DNA from 2 places in the Mesorhizobium loti R88b genome. Region 1 is predicted to be linked to the other one. Evidence: predicted binding sites of a transcription regulator. Region 1 holds the regulator's gene; the other holds the start of a gene.

Evidence for each region. The regulator PhoB, encoded in region 1, activates phosphate uptake and scavenging genes when phosphate is short. The targets are predictions, from matches to a motif close to TGTCATNNANCTGTCAT.
Region 2: phnG (phosphonate C-P lyase system protein PhnG) is a predicted target of PhoB. The motif match lies at 8,252-8,268, and genes of this name have one in related genera.

What each region holds. Positions count from the first base shown of each region.
Region 1 is NZ_CP033367.1:1,678,166-1,688,157, forward strand. It holds gene EB235_RS08235 (PAS domain-containing protein) at 1-1,507, shown strand, start outside; gene pstS (phosphate ABC transporter substrate-binding protein PstS) at 2,035-3,090, shown strand; gene pstC (phosphate ABC transporter permease subunit PstC) at 3,159-4,142, shown strand; gene pstA (phosphate ABC transporter permease PstA) at 4,147-4,998, shown strand; gene pstB (phosphate ABC transporter ATP-binding protein PstB) at 4,995-5,798, shown strand; gene phoU (phosphate signaling complex protein PhoU) at 5,824-6,531, shown strand; gene phoB (phosphate regulon transcriptional regulator PhoB) at 6,547-7,236, shown strand; gene EB235_RS08270 (hypothetical protein) at 7,514-7,951, opposite strand; gene EB235_RS08275 (hypothetical protein) at 8,010-8,159, opposite strand; partial or broken gene EB235_RS35255 (hypothetical protein) at 8,246-8,500, opposite strand; gene EB235_RS08285 (NAD(P)-dependent oxidoreductase) at 8,510-9,562, opposite strand; gene EB235_RS08290 (NAD(P)-dependent oxidoreductase) at 9,483-9,992, opposite strand, start outside.
Region 2 is NZ_CP033367.1:6,929,394-6,939,385, reverse strand. It holds gene EB235_RS33460 (ABC transporter permease) at 637-1,548, shown strand; gene EB235_RS33455 (ABC transporter permease) at 1,551-2,453, shown strand; gene EB235_RS33450 (ABC transporter substrate-binding protein) at 2,524-4,038, shown strand; gene EB235_RS33445 (ABC transporter ATP-binding protein) at 4,074-5,090, shown strand; gene EB235_RS33440 (ABC transporter ATP-binding protein) at 5,087-6,115, shown strand; gene EB235_RS33435 (alkaline phosphatase family protein) at 6,141-7,370, shown strand; gene phnF (phosphonate metabolism transcriptional regulator PhnF) at 7,439-8,140, shown strand; gene phnG (phosphonate C-P lyase system protein PhnG) at 8,378-8,833, shown strand; gene phnH (phosphonate C-P lyase system protein PhnH) at 8,830-9,435, shown strand; gene EB235_RS33415 (carbon-phosphorus lyase complex subunit PhnI) at 9,436-9,992, shown strand, end outside.

The DNA of each region.
Region 1 (9,992 bases):
GACCATCATCAACGACATCCTGGATTTCTCCAAGATCGATGCCGGCCAACTGGTGCTCGACCCGGCGCCCTTCAATCTTGCCGAGGCGATCGAGGACGTGGCGACACTGGTGTCGACACGCGCCAAGGAAAAGGACCTTGAGCTCATCGTGCGCATCGAGCCAAGGCTCGAGAGCCTGTTCATCGGCGATGTCGGCCGCATCAGGCAGATCGTTACCAACCTCGTCGGCAATGCGGTGAAATTTACCGACGAAGGCCATGTGCTGGTCGATGTGACCGGCGAGCGGGTGCCTGCCGGAACCAGGCTGACCGTCTCGGTCACCGACACCGGCATCGGCATCCCCGAGGAAAAACTGAAGCTGGTGTTCGAAAAATTCAGCCAGGTCGACACCTCCTCGACAAGGCGGCATGAGGGCACCGGGCTTGGCCTTGCCATCACCTCACGGCTGGTCGAATTGATGGGCGGCGACATTGGTGTCGAGAGCGCCGAGGGCAAGGGTTCGACCTTCTGGTTCACGGTGACGCTGCCCAGGGCCGAACAGCAGAACGGGCAGCGCATCATGCCGGTGGACGTGACCGGCGCACGCGTGCTGATCGTCGATGACAATGCGGTCAACCGGGCCATCCTGACCGAACAGATGACGTCGTGGACGTTCGATTCCTGTGCTGCTGAAAGCGGCGCCGAGGGGCTGAAAGTGCTGATTGCCGCCGCGGCCTATGCGGTGCCTGTCGACTGCGTCGTGCTCGACTACCAGATGCCTGGCATGAGCGGCGCCGAAATGGCGCGCATCGTGCGCAACACCGCAGGCCTCGCCGACACGCCGATCATCATGCTGACCTCGGTCGACCAGTCGCTTGCCAACACCAGCTACCGCGATCTCGGCATCGACGCCCAGCTGATCAAGCCGGCGCGCTCCTCCGTGCTCCTCGAAACGCTGGTTGCGACCATCCAGCGCCATCGCCACACCACGGGCGGCCATGCCCGGCCGCTCTCAGGCGAGGGGCTTGACACTCCCCAGCGGCCGCCGCTGGCACCCTCCGACCAGCGCGCGCAATTGCAGCCGCCGCCGGTTCGTCCGAGGCTGCCCGCCACGGGCGGCGGCGGACACAGGCTGGATATCCTCGTGGCCGAGGACAATGAGGTGAACCAGATGGTGTTCACCCAGATCCTCGGCGAGACCGGCTATGGTTTCGAGATTGTCAGCAATGGCCGCAAGGCGCTCGACGCCTTCGGCAAGCTCAATCCGTGCATGATCCTGATGGACGTCTCGATGCCGGAGATGAGCGGCCTCGAGGCGACGGCCGCGATCCGCCGGCTGGAGCAGGAAACCGGCACGCATGTGCCGATCGTCGGCGTCACCGCGCATGCGCTCAAGGGCGATCGCGAACGCTGCCTGGAGGCGGGCATGGACGACTATCTGCCCAAGCCGATCAGTCCGAGGGCCCTGCTCGAGAAAGTCGAACTCTGGGTCGGCGCCGGTCGTCAGGTCCAGCGCAACGCGGGATAAGCATCGCGTCGTCCGGTTCGCCGGATCCGGAGAGGACGTGCGATGGAATCAGTCGGGGTTCGCCACCCCTGCGTGCAAAGACTATGGTGCGATCGCACCATATCAAAGGTCGTGTCCAGTCGGGACAATGGCAACATCGAATTCCGCCTTTGCAGTTACGGGCGGGAGCAGCGACCGCCGGTATCGAACAGTGTCACCTACCCCAACGGACCTGTTTTTGGCGATGGCCCGGCCAGATACGCTCTGGCCTTGAGCAACGCACTCCCGTCCGGATTTTCTTCACCAGAGAAAGCCCCGTCGAATCCGGCGGTGGCTCCCGGCGGTGGATGGCTCAAGCCCCTGATTCCGGAGGCAAACTCGCATCAGGCCGCGACCGCCCCGCACCACAGCCTTTGCCGGTGCTGGCGACGCGTTACCGGGGTGACATGAAACTGTCATGCGACTGTAATAATCGAAGGCTATTGGCCTCAGCGGGCGCTGCCTAGCAATGGCGCCGAGAGACCATCTTCCGAACAGGAGCAGGCCACATGAGACATTTCATCCGCTCGACGGCCGTTGCTATTGCAATGGCTACAGCGTCTACCTTCACCCTTTCCGCAGCAATGGCAGCTGACCTTTCCGGCGCCGGCTCGACCTTCATCTACCCGGTGTTCGCCAAGTGGGCCGACACCTACAAGAAGGATACCGGCATCGGCCTCAACTACCAGTCGATCGGTTCCGGCGGCGGCATCAAGCAGGTCATCGCCAAGACCGTGACTTTCGGCGCCACCGACAAGCCGATGTCCGATGCCGATCTGGAAAAGAACGGCCTCGTGCAGTTCCCGATGGTGATGGGCGGCATCGTGCCGATCGTCAACCTGACCGGCGTCAAGCCGGGCGAACTCGTCCTCGACGGCAAGACGATTGCCCAGATCTATCTCGGCGCCATCACCACCTGGGACGATGCCGCGATCAAGGCGCTGAACCCCACCCTCACCCTGCCGTCGACCGCGATCGCCGTCGTGCATCGTTCGGACGGCTCGGGCACCACCTTCAACTTCACCAACTATCTGGTGAAGCTCTCGCCGGACTGGAAGGACAAGGTCGGCTCGGACACCGCCGTCGAATGGCCGACGGGCGTCGGCGCCAAGGGTAGCGAAGGCGTCGCCAACACCGTCAAGCAGACGGATGGCGGCATCGGCTACGTCGAGTATGCCTATGCCAAGCAGAACAACCTGTCCTACTCCAAGATGCTGAATGCCGCCGGCAAGGTCGTCGAGCCGTCGCTCGAATCCTTCGGCGCGGCCGCTTCGAATGCCGACTTCAAGACTGCCAAGAACTTCAACGTCATCATCACCAACGAGCCGGGCGACGCCACCTGGCCGATCGCGGCTTCCACATGGGTCCTCATCCACAAGGCTCCGGAAGATGCCGCTGCCACCGGCGAAGCGCTGAAGTTCTTTGCCTGGGCTTACAAGGACGGCAAGGAAACCGCCAAGGCACTCGACTACGTCTCGATCCCCGACAGCGTCGTCGACCTGATCAAGGCTTCTTGGAAGACCGACATCCAGGCCGACGGCAAGCCCGTCTACGCCGGCGAGTAATATTAGTTGAAGGAGCGCCGCATTCGCGGCGCTCCTTTTCTCATCAACTTGAAAGAGCCGAGCTTGACATGAGCGCTGTCCAGGAAGCCTTGCCAGCCGTTAGAGGATCGCGCGACGCTATCGTTCGACGGTTCGCGCTGACCGACGCGATCTTCCACGGCATGACCCGGGCCGCCGCTATATTGGTGCTGGTCCTGCTCGGCGGTGTCGCGATTTCGCTGTTTGCCGGTTCCTGGCAAGCGCTGTCGACCTTCGGCTTCTCCTTCCTGACCAGCGAAAGCTGGAACCCGGTGACGGAGAAATTCGGTGCGCTGGCGCCGATCTACGGCACCATTGTCACCTCGGCAATCGCCATCCTGATCGCCGTGCCGCTCGGCATCGGCATCGCCATCTTCCTCACCGAGCTTTGCCCGCGCCCGCTGCGCCGCCCGATCGGCATGGCCGTCGAACTGCTGGCCGGCATCCCTTCGATCATCTACGGCATCTGGGGCCTGTTCGTGCTGGCACCGTTCCTGCAGACGACGATACAGCCCTTCATCATCAGCGTGTTCCATGGCATTCCCGGCCTTAACAGCCTTTTTGCCGGTCCGCCTTACGGCATCGGCCTGCTGACCTCGTCGCTGATCCTTGCCATCATGGTGCTGCCCTTCATCACCTCGATCACCAAGGACGTCTTCGACACGGTGCCGCCGGTATTGAAAGAGTCAGCCTACGGCATTGGCTGCACGACCTGGGAAGTGACCCGCCGCGTTGTCATCCCCTACACCCGCATCGGTATCATGGGCGGCGTCATGCTGGGCCTCGGCCGCGCGCTCGGCGAAACCATGGCAGTGACCTTCGTCATCGGCAACGCGCATCGCATCTCGACCTCGCTGTTTGCGCCGGCAACGACGATCTCGGCCACGATCGCCAATGAATTCACCGAAGCTGTCGGCGATCTCTACACCTCCTCGCTGGTGGCGCTCGGCCTCATCCTGTTCGTCATCACCTTCCTGATCCTTGCCATCGCACGCTACATGCTGATGCGCATCGACGCCCGCACCGGAGCCTGAGCCGATGTCGACAGCCTCATCGCTTCACAGCCGCCGCAAGAGCAGAAACTCGGTGATGATGACGCTGTGCGTCATTGCCGCGGGCATCGGGCTTGCCTGGCTGGCACTGATCCTCGGCGCGCTGGTCTACAAGGGTACCGCCGGCTTGTCGTTTGATGTCTTCACGCAAATGACGCCGCCGCCCGGCGACGCCGGCGGCCTGCTCAATGCCATCTATGGCAGCGTGGTGATGACGGTCATCGCAGTCATTGTCGGCACGCCGATCGGCGTGCTGGCCGGCACCTACATGGCCGAGTACGGCCGCTTCTCGAAGCTCACCACCGTGGTGCGTTTCATCAACGACATCCTGCTGTCGGCGCCGTCGATCATCATCGGCCTGTTCGTCTATGAATTGATGGTGCGGCCGATGGGGCATTTCTCGGCGATCGCCGGCGCTGTCGCGCTTGCCATCCTGGTCATCCCGGTCGTCGTGCGCACCACCGAGGACATGCTCAATCTGGTGCCCAACGCCTTGCGCGAAGCCGGCACCGCGATCGGTGCGCCGCGCTGGGTGGTCATCAAGTCGGTCGCTTACCGCGCCGCCCTTTCCGGCATCGTCACCGGCATATTGCTGTCGATCGCCCGTATCTCCGGCGAGACGGCACCATTGCTGTTCACGGCGCTCAACAACCAGTTCTGGTCGAGCAACCTCAACGCTCCGATGGCCAGCTTGCCGGTCACCATCTTTCAGTTCGCTCTCAGCCCCTATGAGGAATGGCAGCAACTGGCGTGGACCGGCGCACTCATCATCACATTGACGGTCCTCGCGCTCAGCATCGTTGCGCGCAGCCTGACCGGACGCAGAGAGGACAAATGAGCCAGATGTTGTCTCCAGACATGACGATCGCAACCGAGGCCGCCGCCAAGGTGAAAATCGAGGTCAAGAACCTCAATTTCTACTATGGCCAGTCGAAGGCGCTTAAGGACATCACACTGTCGCTGCCCGAGCGCAGCGTCACCGCCTTCATCGGACCGTCGGGTTGCGGAAAATCGACGCTGTTGCGCGTCTTCAACCGCATCTACGAGCTCTATCCCAAGCAGACCGCCGAGGGCCAGGTGCTGCTCGACGGCCAGAACGTTCTCGACCGTTCGCAGGACCTCAACCTCTTGCGCACCAAGATCGGCATGGTGTTCCAGAAGCCGACGCCGTTCCCGATGTCGATCTATGAGAACATCGCCTTTGGCGTCAGGCTCTATGAGAAGATCAGCAAGGCCGAGATGGATGGCCGTGTCGAGCAGGCGCTGAAGCGCGCAGCACTGTGGAACGAGGTCAAGGACAAGCTCAACGCCAGCGGTCTCAGCCTTTCCGGCGGCCAGCAGCAGCGGCTTTGCATCGCCCGCACCGTGGCGGTGAAGCCGGAAGTCATTCTGCTCGACGAGCCGGCGTCGGCGCTCGATCCGCTGTCGACCGCCAAGATCGAAGAGCTGATCGACGAGTTGCAAGCCGACTACACGATCGTCATCGTCACCCACAACATGCAGCAGGCGGCGCGCGTCTCGAAGCAGACAGCGTTCATGTATCTGGGCGAACTGGTCGAGTTCGACAAGACCGAGAAGATCTTCACTTCGCCCCGCGAGAAGCGCACGCAGGACTACATCACCGGCCGCTTCGGCTGATCGCACGCATACGAGGACCAGGATCATGGCCGAACACACGGTTGCAGCCTTCGACGAGGAGCTCGGACAAATCAGCAGGCTGATCAGCGATATGGGCGATCTCGCCGGCTCGATGGTCGGCGGCGCCACCAAGGCGCTGCTGAACTCCGACAATGCTCTTGCCCAGCGAGTCGTCTCCGACGACGCCATCATGGATGCCCGCCAACGCGAACTCGACGACCGCGCCATCACGCTGATCGCCAAGCGCCAGCCGATGGCCGACGATCTGCGCCATGTCGTCGGCTCGATCCGCATGGCCGGCGACCTCGAACGCATCGGCGACCTTGCCAAGAACATCGCCAAGCGCGTCGGCACCGTCGGTCTCAGCGCCACGCCGCGCGACCTGTCGCACTCCATCGATGCCATGGCGCAGCTGGTGCTGATCCAGGTGCATGGCGTGGTCGAGGAGTATGCGGCGGGTGACGGCGCGGCACTCGCCAAGCTGAGGAATGACGACGAGCGCATCGACGTCAAATACACCTCGGTGTTCCGCGAGCTGTTGACATACATGATGGAAGATCCGCGCAACATCACGGCGTGCACTCATCTGTTGTTCTGCGCCAAGAATCTCGAGCGCATCGGCGACCACGTGACCAACATCGCCGAAAATGCGTATTATGTGCTGACCGGCACGCAGCTGCCCGCCAATCGCCCGAAGCAGGACGAGACCGCAATGTCGGCGCCGGCGGCATAACAGGGTGACAAGCCGATGATCGCGCCACGCATCATGGTGGTGGAGGATGAGGAGCCGCTAGGCGTGCTCCTCCGCTACAATCTGGAATCTGAAGGTTACCAGGTCGAGGTGGTGACGCGCGGCGACGAAGCCGAAATCCGGCTGCAGGAAAACGTCCCCGACCTTCTGGTGCTCGATTGGATGGTGCCGGCGGTGTCCGGCATCGAACTCTGTCGTCGGCTAAGAATGCGGCCCGAGACCGAGCGGCTGCCGATCATCATGCTGACGGCGCGGGGCGAGGAAAGCGACCGCGTGCGCGGCCTTTCGACCGGTGCCGACGATTATCTGGTCAAGCCGTTCTCGACGCCGGAATTCATGGCCCGCATCAAGGCGCTGCTGCGCCGCGCCAAGCCGGAAGTGCTGTCCAGCGTACTCAAGGTCGGCGACATCGTGCTCGATCGTGAATCACACCGGGTCTATCGCAAGAAAAGCGAGATCCGGCTCGGGCCGACCGAATTCCGCCTGCTCGAATTCATGATGCGCCATCCCGGCCGCGTGTTCTCGCGCAGCCAGCTGCTCGACAATGTCTGGGGCGAGACGATCTACATCGACGAGCGCACGGTCGACGTGCATGTCGGCCGCCTGCGCAAGGCGGTCAACAATGGCCGTATGCCGGATGTGATCCGCACCATCCGTGGGGCGGGTTACGCGATCCGGGAAGATTAGGTCTTTCGGCGCGGAAGGTCCTACGGAGGTTCTCCGGGCAGGAAGGCGATGCTTCTCGCCAATCTCGTCGCCGCCGTGGGCTACTACGGCCGGCCGTCATACAGCCCGACACCAAGTCGCCTCACGGCTTCGAACTCACAGCGCTGTCGAACGCCTGCACCGAAGTCGTGCAATACATCATGCAGTTCTTGATGCTGGCCGATGAGCATCTGATCGCTCTCGAGAGAGCGGTGAGGCTGGAGTCAAAACAGATTGCTTGCACGATCAGTTCGTCGACTTATTGCTTATCGCTGTTATCGATTTGTTTCAAAAGTCCTATCACTCCGGCACACCCGCCTAATTCTGACAGCGCAAGCTCTTTCACGTGGGTGTCAGCATGTTCAAGGTCATGAGTCTTGGCTTGCTCCAGGCCCAAGCCTTCCATCGCATCGGCCACACCCATCGAGGCGACTTTAGCTTCGTCGCTCTTCGCCTTTTCAACACTTGCGGCGTGTGACAGGCACTCAGACTTTTCATAAACGTCGGCGAGCCACGGCCACAGAGGTGTGTGCTCGGCATTGCAAAGTCGTTCTGCCAGCACATGGACCGACACAGCCATTGCAATTGCCATACCCGGCATGTCGGGACTTTGGCTCTTTGTGCAATGGTCGGTTCCTTCAGCATGAGCTGGCAGCGGCATCCCCAGGAGAATTGCAAGGGCCAATTCATATCGCATGTTACATCGCATCCGGCTGATACTGCGCCTCCGTTCGATGAAGAGTTAACGCGAATACTCAAGCAGCGCAAACAACAGCGCCTATCTGATTCGTGCTTACGCCGGCGGTTTTCCTGCCCTGGCGATCAACGGAATCGGCGGTCTGTGCAATCGCCTCGCGCGATGCAGGTTCGATCAGGTTGAAGGCGGCGGCGCTGACGCCGACCATGGCGACAGCGGCAAGATCAATTCGCGTTGCTGGCGGCGGGCGACCCGCTTCAGCCGATCGACAACGATCCCGTCGACGCGTTCCAGGCCCGCCAGGTCCTCTGCTCCCGCGGTGATATGCAAAGTTGGGCCATCGGCCTCCAACTTGCACCAACCGAATGGAAATCGGATTTGCCCACGTCGTCCGGAATAGGCGGTGGCATAGGCAACAAAGGACATGCAGAGTCGCTGGACGAGCTCATCGGCGCCCTCGGTTTCAAGCCTTGAATGGGATATGAGAGCCACTCTCGGCATCCGATCAGCGCGAAGGGAGTGCATCGCCGATGCCATCCAATGTGGCATCGACCGGGCTCAGGCTTTGGGAATTTTTACCTCCCACGGCGCCACCCAGTTTCCGGCAACTCGTAGTTCAACGCCGGCGTCGTCCTCGATTACCTTACATACGGTCATCTCGCCTGCTTCCTTGCCATAGCGCAAAGCCGCTTCCTTGAACCGATCATGTGTCGCGCGGGTGAGTTCGCTGCGCGTCCCTGTCTCGTTCATCAGCTCTTCGATCAGGCCCAGATCCTTGAGACAGAGCGCCAGGGGGAAGGAGGGGTCATAATGACCGGCGAAGATAGACGGCACGTCATGCTGCATGACGAAGCTGTCGGCTGCACCGCCCTTCATCGCCGACCACCAGATATCCGGCTCAAGGCCCGCGAGCTTGGCTGTGACCATCGCCTCGCCGATCGCCGCAGCGTGGACCTTCCAGAGCTGGTTGTTGACCAGCTTGGCGACATAGCCGTTTCCATGCCTGCCAACCTTGCGCACCTCGCCCATCGCCTCGATCACCGGGCGGACATGCTCGATGTCTGCATTCTCGCCGCCGACGAACATGATCATGTCGCCACGGATGGCCGAATCCACCGACCCCGTGACTGGCGCGTCGACCACGGCACCGCCCTTGGCGCGGAAATCATCGCCGAGCGTGCGCATAAGGTTCGGACTGCTGGTGGTGAGATCGATCCAGTATTTCCCTTGGCAGTCCGACGATAGAAATCCTTTCTCACCACGAACCACAGCTTCGATTTCTTTCGGGCCGAACACCATGGTGACCACGACATCGACACGACTGAGCACGTCTGCCGCGCTGTCGGCAGGCTTGGCACCTTTCTCGAGCAGGGGCTCCAGGGCATCGGGGCGGACATCGTATACGACCATCTCGAACCCGTTTCGGGCAACGTTCAGCGCCGCGTTCCTGCCCATCATGCCCAGCCCGATGAAACCAACTTTCATGTCAAACTCCCCTGAGGCTCCTCTATCCAGCGCCTGTCCGCCGCCATCACTGTTGCCATGGCGGAACCCAGTCGCCCTCAAGGCGCATCGAGATGCCGGCGTCGTCTTCGATGCGCCGGGCAACATGCAGTTCGGCCGCGCCTGCGCCGTAGCGGCTGGCGGCGAGAGCGAACGCTCCTTGCGCCGCCATTGTCATGGGCAAAGCCGCCCGCACGTTGCGGTTCAGTTCCTGGATCAGGCGAAGGTCCTTGAGGCACAGGTCCAGCGAGAAGGACGGGTCATAGTGTCCGGCGAAGATGGATGGCGCATCATGCTGGGCGACAAAACTGTCGCCGACGCTGTTGCGGATCGCATGCCAGAGCGTGCCAAGCTCGACGCCGTTGGCGATACCAGTGGCGAACCCCTCTCCGATGGCGGCCGCCGCGATGAACCACAACTGGTTCGTCACCAGCTTCACGACATTGCCGGTGCCGAGACCGCCACAATGGATGACCATACCGAGATGGCCGAGTACCGGGGCGGCCCGGTCGAACGACAGTTGATCCCCACCAGCGAA
Region 2 (9,992 bases), 2.0 Mb from region 1:
GTGTCACGATGAAGTTAGCGCCTGTGGGGAATTACGACAGAGCCAAGGGCGATCGGCGCGCGGCTTTATGGCCGCATACAAGAAGAAGCTCAGAAGGGACTCGCCAGGTTTGGTCGTGACGAGCGGTGCTCCATCGATCCGATGTGCTCCATGCGGGCCGGGCTCACGCCGCTCCCGCCACGCGCTGCCAAGTGAAAGCTGGCTCGAATGCCGCCGGTAGCGCCGTGCCATCGCGCTCACCCATTGCCCGCCTCCACTCACACCGAGCTGCCGGACTAAGGTGCGCGAATTCGAAGACGCGGCAGCCGGGTGGCTGGCAGTCGGCTTTTTTGTGACCGACCCGATAGAGTCAACGTTCGATCACCCGCAAACGACCCGCCGGCTGACCAAATTCTGAGGGTTCGGTCTCATGGCCAGCGATGGAGCAGGGCTAGCTGAAGCCGGAGGGACGCAAACAACGCTGGCTGCGTAACCGGCTCTGGCTGAGGCGGTACATCGACCAAAGCTCTCCCCGTTTGCAGGAAAACCAAATTCCTTGGTCCCATTGTCATCAAAGCGTTACACGAAGGTTCCTAAGATACCTAGACATCTGTACATCACTCATAGCCCTTCAGGCTGTTGCGTGGAGCAAGACCTGTGTTCTTCATCTCTAGAGCTTTACGCAGCGCACTTACCTTATGGGCAATTCTTACCATCGTGTTTTTTGCGACACGGTTGACGGGAGATCCAACAGGCTTCCTTATGCCGCCAGAGATGCCCGAAGCACAACGAATTGAGCTTAGGGCAAAGCTTGGACTGAATGATGACATCGCAACACAATATCTAAGGTATGGCGAAGCGCTCCTTCGGGGAGATTTTGGGCAAAGTTTCTTCTCCAAAAGACCAGTTGTCGAACTTTTTATGGAGCGGGTCCCCAACACTCTTCTTTTAACCGTTCCAGCGTTTGTGTTGTCTGTCGCCATCGGCTTGTGCGGCGGCCTATGGGCTGCGCTCCGTCACAATAGTCTCTTCGATCGTTCGCTCACGACTGCAACAGTTGTGATGCAGGCTATCCCAAATTTCGTGGTCGGCATCGCCACCATCTTAATCTTCAGCCTCTCCCTCAGGCTTCTGCCGAGTGGCGGCATGGGGACGTGGAAACATTTTATTCTGCCCGTGATCACGCTCGCTCTTGCGACGTGCGCGAACACAGCTCACCTCGTCCGAACCTGCATGCTTGAGGTCTTAGCGCAGGATTACATGCGCTATGCCCGCAGCAAAGGATTGAGCCCAGCTGTTGTCGTGCTGAAGCACGGGCTGAGGAACGCAATACTCCCTGTCTTGACTATTATGGGTTTGCAATTCGGCGGCCTAGTTGCGGGCGCGGTCGTGACGGAGTCAGTCTTTGCCTGGCCTGGCGCAGGGCGTCTCGTGATCGATGCTGTCATGAAACGCGACTTCGCCCTGCTTCAATTCGGAATTCTGGTTTTCTCGGCAGCGATTATCTTCGCCAACCTTCTTGTCGATGTTGCCTACGGCCTGCTGGATCCCAGGATACGTGAGAGGTGATCATGAGCATTGATATCCGCGTGTCGGAACCAATTGTTGGCGAAACCGAAGACAAGCTTGTTCTGGCTCCGCCCCGGCGTGGCCGCCCGCCGGCAGCGAGGATCATTTCGCTCTCCATTCTGTTTCTTATGATCTTGTTGGCTTTAGCTGCTCCCGCAATCACTCCACACGATATCTCCGAGCAAAGCCTGTTGAGTCGTCTCCAGCCGCCTGTTTTCGCAGGCGGCACAGACGACCATCCGTTAGGAACTGATCATCTTGGGCGCGATGTTTTTTCTCGCCTCCTTTTCGCGACGCGCACCACGCTATTCATCGCTTTTGCCGGTGTCTTTATTGGCGTCGTCGCGGGCACGCTGGGCGGATTGATTTCCGGAACGTTAGGAGGATGGGCCGACCAATGCCTGTCGGCTGTGGTTGACGCGCAGGCCGCTGTGCCAACCACTTTGGTGGCTCTGACAGCAGTCGCATTAGCTGGTACGCATCCACTCGTTTTGGTGCTGATCATCGGCTTTTCGGATTACTATAGGTATGCCCGCATCGTCCGCGGGCAGGTCGTGGCCCTCCAAGGACGCAGTTTCATCGAAGCGGCTCGATGTTCAGGGGCGTCGCCTTGGCGTATCGCGATGCGTCACGTTCTTCCTAACACGTTCTCGCCCGTCGTCGTTCTGGCCAGCTTGAGCTTTGCCGAGATCGTCGTGCTGGAGTCTTCACTTTCTTTCCTCGGCGTAGGTGTTCAGCCGCCAAATGTTTCCCTCGGATCGCTACTCGGCGAGGCCAGAAACTACCTGATCTCCACACCTTGGCTCGCGATATTTCCGTGTGTCGTGATCGTTATGATCACCGTCGCGGCAGCCACGATCGGTGATTGGCTGCGTGCCTCCCTCGATCCCCGGAGCCGCACGTAAGAGCCGCAGCTCCAATCCCATTTCCTGCAGGAAAGACTAGCCACCATCACCTTAATCTTGGAGACCCCATATGCGAAAACTACTCTTGGCCATCGCCATGCTGCTGCCGACCTTCGCTGTCGCGCAGGAGGATACGAGGCCGCCACTCACCGTTGGCGTCAACACGGTTCGCGCCAATTTCGATCCTGGGCTAGCTCTCGGGAATGTGGACTTACCCATCACCTACAACATGTTTGATACGCTGGTCGCGAGGGACTTTTCCAAAAGCAAAGACCGGACGTCCTATGAACTCGTGCCCGGCTTGGCAGAGAGCTGGAAGCAGATCGATGACCGCACCATGGAGTTTTCACTCCGGCCCGATGTTCATTTCCACAATGGTCAGCCTCTCACCAGTGCTGATGTGAAATTCACGTTCGACCGCATCCTGGATCCGGCTTCCGATTATGTCGAAGCCAGGAATCTTCTCAAGGTTATCGAGCGAATCGACGCCGTCGATGACCTAACTGTGAGGATCACGACGAAGGCACCAAGCCCGATCCTGCTTCAGCTGCTGGCCTATCACACCAGCGAAATCGTGCCGAAGGCATATTTCGAGTCGGTCGGAGAAAGCGGTTTTGGGCAAAAGCCAGTGGGCACAGGTCCATTCGATTTCGTCAAGCTCCAGCCTGATGAAAGCATCGATCTCAAAGCAAATGACTCCTACTTCCGTGGACGCCCCACGATCTCCAGATTGACGTTCAGGTCCATACCAGAGGTGTCGGCAAGAATAACTGCACTTGCAAATGGTGAAGTCGACATTGTCAACAGCATACCTCCGGATCAATTAAAAGCCGTGGAAAGTCTGGGTTGCTGCAAAGTTCGCAGTGTCTTGATGAACCACCACTTCATTCAATACAACACCTATAATCCGGTGATGGCCGATGTGAAGCTCCGACAGGCCCTCAATCTGGCGATCAATCGCCAGTTGCTCGTCGATGCCCTATGGGATGGCAAGGCCACGCTTCCGCATTCGGCGCAATACGAGGCATGGGGACCCGAGCTTTATGACCCCAATCGCCCGACTCCGCCGTTCGACCCGGATCGAGCTCGTCAGCTGCTTAAGGAATCATCGTACAAAGGGCAGCCGATCTTCTACGTGACGCACCCAGTGTACTACACCAATGGCGTCGCTGTTGCGGAAGCCGTCGTGCAGATGTGGAAGGCGATTGGCGTAAATGCCAGTGTCCGCGTCGATGAAGGATGGACCCAACTCACCAAGGACAATCCGGTACTTACCGCACGAAACAGCTCTGACTGGGTCGTGCCAACGGATCCTGCGGTCACCCTCTACATGACTTGGTCGAAGGACCTTTGGAAAGACGAGGCGCACTTCGACGAACTGGCCGAGGAGGGCGAGACGACCCTCGACAGGAGACGTCGTCACGACATCTACCAGAAGATGATCGACCTTTTTGAGGAGGAAGCTCCGGGCACGTATTTGTACCGCGCACCGGAATTCTACGGGGTCCGATCAGGTATTCAGTGGCTCCCGAACACCGAATACACAATGGACTTTCGCCCCGACAACATTCACTTCACGAAGTGAAAAGCTAGACCTCCCAGCAACTAGGTAAGTCTAGGATGAAACAGAGCGAGCTTCTCCGTGTCGAAAATCTACGCACCTATTTCTACTCCCAAGGTCGCACTGTCAGAGCAGTCGAAGATGTGTCGTTCTCGGTTCAGCAAGGGAGTACTGTGTGCCTTGTCGGAGAATCCGGATCGGGCAAATCGGCAACTGCCTTTTCTATCCTGAACCTTATCCCAAAGTCGATGGGGCGCGTAGTTGCGGGGAAGGTCCTCTATGGAGGGGAGGACCTTCTCCGGATTTCTCAACGACGTCAACGCACGATCTTGGGCAACGAAATTGCCATGATATTTCAAGAACCCGCGGCGGCGCTTAATCCCGTCTGCACCGTAGGCGAGCAGATCGCGGAGGTTCTTCGAACCCATAAACAGTGCAGTGCTCGTGAGGCGCGCCGGCAAGCAAAGGCAATGCTTGATCGCGTCGGTATTCCCGACGCTCAACGCCGCCTGGACGATTACCCGCACCAGCTGTCCGGTGGCATGCGACAAAGAGCAATGATCGCGATCGCACTCTCGTGTCGCCCTAAGTTACTCATCGCCGATGAACCGACCACAGCGCTCGACGCGACAGTTCAATCGCAAATTCTCGGCCTCCTTCACGAGTTGCAGGCGGACACTGGCATGGCACTGCTGTTCATCACGCATGACCTCAGCGTCGTCGCCGAGATCGCTGACCGGGTTCTGGTGATGTACGCCGGCCGAATTGTCGAAGAAGGCGATGTCATGCAGATATTCGACGATCCGTGGATGCCCTACACTCGCGGTCTACTAAAAGCGCGGCCGGGCCTCCACTCCGGAGACGGATCTTCCCGGCGGCTTTCTGCCGTGCCCGGCGATCCTCCGGACCTCGCAAACCTGTCAATTGGCTGCTCCTTTCGCCCACGATGCTGCCATGCAGCCGCTGATTGCGCCTACCGCCCACCGGACCTCGAAACAGTCCGCGGGCACAGCGTGCGTTGCATGCATTGGCGTCAAATCGTGGAGGCCGCTGGGGAGCCGGAGGCTGTCCTATGAATGCTAATATTAGCGATATTGAAACGCCCGAAACCGGTGCAGTCCCGATCACCTATGGTGGCAAGCCCTTGCTTGAAGTTGACAGCCTTCGCGTCCATCTGCCACTCCGCAACATCTCACCGTTCAGGTTGAAACGATCCATAAAAGCCGTCGATGGAATATCGTTTTGCATTGCTCCTGGCGAAATCGTGGGCGTGGTCGGCGAATCCGGCTCAGGCAAGACGACATTAGGTCGGAGCTTGCTGCGGCTTGTCACGCCGAGTTCCGGTCGGATCCGATTTAAAGGGACCGATCTGACAGCTCTGTCGTCCAAAGAGATGTATTCTTTTCGGCGGCAAATGCAGATGGTGTTCCAGGACCCGTATAGCAGCCTCAACCCGCGCATGACTGTGGCGGAAATTGTTGGTGACCCGCTGTCAATCCACAAAGCTCATCTGACAACGCAGGCGCGGCAGGTACGGATCGCCGAACTCTTATCTCAAGTCGGAATATCCCCAGCACACGGCTCGCGTCACCCTCACGCTTTTAGTGGGGGGCAACGCCAAAGGATTGCCATCGCCAGGGCCCTGGCCACCGAGCCGGATTTCGTCGTCGCCGATGAGCCCGTATCGGCGCTCGATGTTTCGGTCCAGGCTCAGATCGTTAATCTACTTCTTGATCTGAAGGAAAGGCATGCTCTTACGATCCTGTTCATCTCGCATGATCTGCGAGTGGTTAGCCATATAGCAGATCGGGTAATCGTAATGTATCTCGGTAAGGTCGTGGAAATCGCACCGGCCGAAATATTTCGAAATGCGCCCGCTCATCCTTATACCGAAGCCCTGGTTTCAGCGCTTCCCGTTCCCCATCCAAGTCTTCGCCGAGCACGGGTAGTTCTGAAAGGCGAAGTTCCGAGCGCTGTTACACCTCCATCAGGCTGCGTCTTTAGAACGAGGTGCTCAATTGCCAGCGCAGAATGTGCCAAGGTCACGCCAGATCTTCGGCAAGTCGGCGCAGGCCACTGGATAGCATGTATAAAACGTTAATCTCTTTTGAGTGAGCTAGATTGCAATGACGCATCGAAAACTTCTTCTCATAATGATCGATGGCGTGAGCGCCGACTATTTCCAAGCACATGCCAACCGTCTGCCAAACTTATCGTCACTGGCAGCCGATGGATATCTCGTACGCCGCATGCGCTCTGCGGTACCAGCGACCTCCATGCCGGGTCGGGCTTCCATACTCACAGGTGTCGGAGCCGAGATACATGGTATCTTTGGCAATCGCATCCTGAGTGACGGCGCCTTTGTTGCAGCTGAAGCAGAACACCTCCTCGTTCCGACGATTGCGACTCTTGCCTCGCGTGCCGGCCTCGACGTGGCTTGCATCGGGCACGCCCTCATTAAGCCGGAAGATACGTCCATCTATGTTCCACCTTGCTGGCTGCGTGGCCCGGGCTTCATCAAGATCCCCAGCGATGGGAGTACGCCGTCACTGCTGAAGATAAAGGATCCACGCGGCCGACTGGGGGCCATCCCGCTGCCCTCTTACGTACCTGAATTCAGCGGGCCGGACGGCGTATCCAGCATTACCAGGACGCTTATCGGTGACCAGCTTACGATCGCCGCGGCCGCCAGTCTGCTCGAGTCAGAAGAGGCACCTGATCTTCTCATTACGGAGATCAATGCCACGGACGCCTTCCAGCATGACTTCGGCTATGGGAGCGACGAAGCTCATTTCGCGATCGCTTTCGCGGATTCTCTCGTTGGTCGTTGTTTGGATAGTCTGCGCCGGGCAGGTCGGCGTGATGATTACACGATTGCGATCGTCAGCGATCATGGCCACCGTAACATCAAAACATCAATCTTGCCGGACCTGATCATTCCGGGAAAGGTGTGGCAGTCCGAAGGTGCAACGCTGCACGTTTTGGTTGAAAGCGATATGGACCGCCGAGAGGTAACCAAGAAATTGCTCCAGTATGGCGCAGAGGCCTGGAATAGCGATCATCTACCAATTGAACTCCGCAACAGAATTGCCACTTTCACGGCGCCGCCAGAATGTGATTTCGAAGAGACCCCGGCACACCATCCGGCAGACCAACCGGTCGGCTGTCCGAAATACAAATCTACCCATGGTTTTCGACCTGGCTCTGCTGCGGATGATCGTGTTTGCATTATTTCCGGGCCGGCTGTTCCGAATGAGGTCGCGGAAGGGGCTGAAGCGACGCGCTTAACTCCAACGCTTTCATGCGTCCTTGGACTGCCCGGCGATACATTTTCCGATTGCCCGCTTTTCCGATAATACACAATGAGCAGTTATATCGCTCCAGGAGACGATATTGATTCGAACCGAAAAGAAAATGGTGTTCAATGAAGCGTTGGGAACTGGTTCGGTCCGCTCTACTCAATGATATTGATGCGGGAGCCTTCCAGGATGGCCGCCTGCCTGGCGATTTTGTCTTGGCAGACCGATTTGGCGTCAATCGGCATACCGTGCGCAATGCCATCAAGGTTTTGGAATCTGAAGGCGCCTTGCGAGTTCAGCATGGTGTCGGAACCTTTGTTGCTGATGATTTCGTTTCACACAAACTGAACAGCGATCCCAGGTTCACTTATAAGCTCCTTGGTCAGAACAAGTCCGTGAAGCGGGAGATACTGTCGATCAACGAAACTTCTGTCGAACCTGATATTGCAAGTCATTTGAACATCGCTCCCTCAGCACTGGTTACCGAGGTCAGGTCGACCTCATTCATCAATGATTGGCCTTTGGCGACCGGAACGAGCTACTATCCGGCAGCGCGCGTTCCTGGCCTCGCCACCGCATTCGAGGGAATGAACTCTCCCACTGCCGCCTTGAAGCGCTGCGGCATCGCGGAATATAAGCGGAAATGGACACGGATCACGGCCCGAAGACCTAGCCCGCAAGAAGCGCAGCTCCTGCGAATATCTTCGTCCAGCCCGGTACTTTTTGAGACCAATGTCGACGTAACGCCGGATGGCTTACCGATCAAATACGCTTTCAGCGTCATACGAAGCGACCGGTACGAATATCTTATTGAAACGAACGAATAAGCGCGAAGAGTCGCGTGTGAACACGGCGGCTTATTCGCGAGACCACCTCTGGCGGATCAGGCGGCCGCTCTGCCAGTCGGGATCGCAATAATACTTGATGGGCCGATGCCCTGTCATCAAATCGTTGCAAAAAGGAACTATGTCTATCCGGAGATACCTAGACATCTAGGCATCAATGTCCAACACCCTGATGAGCCCGGACCTGAGCCGGGCGTTTAATCGAAGCGGCGAACACCGGTGCGGATTGAAGTTGAAAAGCGGCAGCGATGGATGGCGGTTCTCGCGCGAGCCCGATGCGATGAACTTGAGCGGGCCTGGGACAACCTGGCCATCCAGCCGCAATTTGATTGGCTTCGCCGACCGGAAACCGGCCTCGTGCTTGTGCGTGGACGCGCCGGGGGTACCGGCGCCCTATTCAACCTTGGTGAGGTCACGATGACCCGATGTGCCGTTAGGTTGGCCGATGGCATGACGGGCTTCGCCTTCGTCCTCGGGCGCGACCAGCGTCATGCACAACTGGCGGCAGTTTTCGATGCGCTGTTGCAAGGAACAGATGACAGTGCGAGCGGCGTACTTCGGTTCGTTACCGAATTTGGAATCGCGCAATCCGCCCGCCGTGAGATCAAGAGCCGCAAAGCGGCTTCGACTAAGGTCCACTTTTTCGCAATGGCTCGAGGCATCAGTCCGGAATGATCAGCGTTTTGGATACTGCCGGGCTTGAGCCCGGATTCGCAAATCCTGTCTTCGATAGCCAGGACACATTCCGCCGCGTGTTAGATGCGTATGCATATGTCGGCAGGCCGCAAACGCTGGTCTCTGCCACTGCGGCAGTCGGTCCCCTTGATCCGGCGACCGCCGCCGTCTGCCTCACGCTTGCGGATTGCGAAACACCGGTCTGGCTCGATTCCCGGTCGAATCTACCTTCGGTTCGCAAGTACCTTGGGTTTCACTGCGGGGTGCCGTTTGTGGACAGCGTTGAAAGATCGACATTTGCCATTGTGGCCAATCCGATGACGATGCCGCGCCTGGCCGAGTTCAATCCCGGAACAGAATTGGAGCCTCAGGTCTCGACGACGATTGTTGTCCAGGTGCCATCTTTAAACGGCGGTCCGCCTGTTCGGTGGCGTGGACCGGGCATCCAGCGCGAAGTTTCGGTGGACGTTGATGGGCTTGCATCTTGGTTTTGGGAGGACTGGGAGCTCAATCATGAGCTTTATCCGAGTGGAGTCGATGTTCTCTTTACCTCCGGAAATGCAATTATCGCTCTTCCTCGCAGCATATCCGGGGAGATCTAGATGGCTTATGTTGCCGTAAAAGGTGGGGAGGAGGCTATCCTCAACTCACATGGTTTGGTTGCGGAGGATCGGCGGGGAGACCCAGCAGTTCCCGAACTTACGGTCCGGCAGATTGCCGAGCAGTTCGGTCTCGCTGTCGACCGAGTGATGTGTGAGGGCTCTGTCTACGATAGAGAGCTTGCGGCATTGGCATTGAAACAAGCCCAAGGCGACGCCGTTGAGGCGATCTTCCTTCTCCGGGCGTTTCGCACGACTCTACCGCGCTTGGCAGTGTCAAACGCGCTCGATACAGCCCGGATGGCCATTCAGCGACGCGTCTCAGCAACCTTCAAGGACATTCCCGGAGGGCAGATTCTCGGTTCGACCTATGAGTACACACATAGGCTGCTTGATTTTGATCATCTCGATATTGTTGATTGCGATATGCCGAAAGCGAAGGTCGCGGATGATCCGCTGGATCCAACTTTTCCGCGTGCCTTCGACAGCATTTCCGACGAAGACCTGATTGAAGCCGAGTTGCCGGAACCCGACCAGTCACCGGTTTTCGATCTCACCCG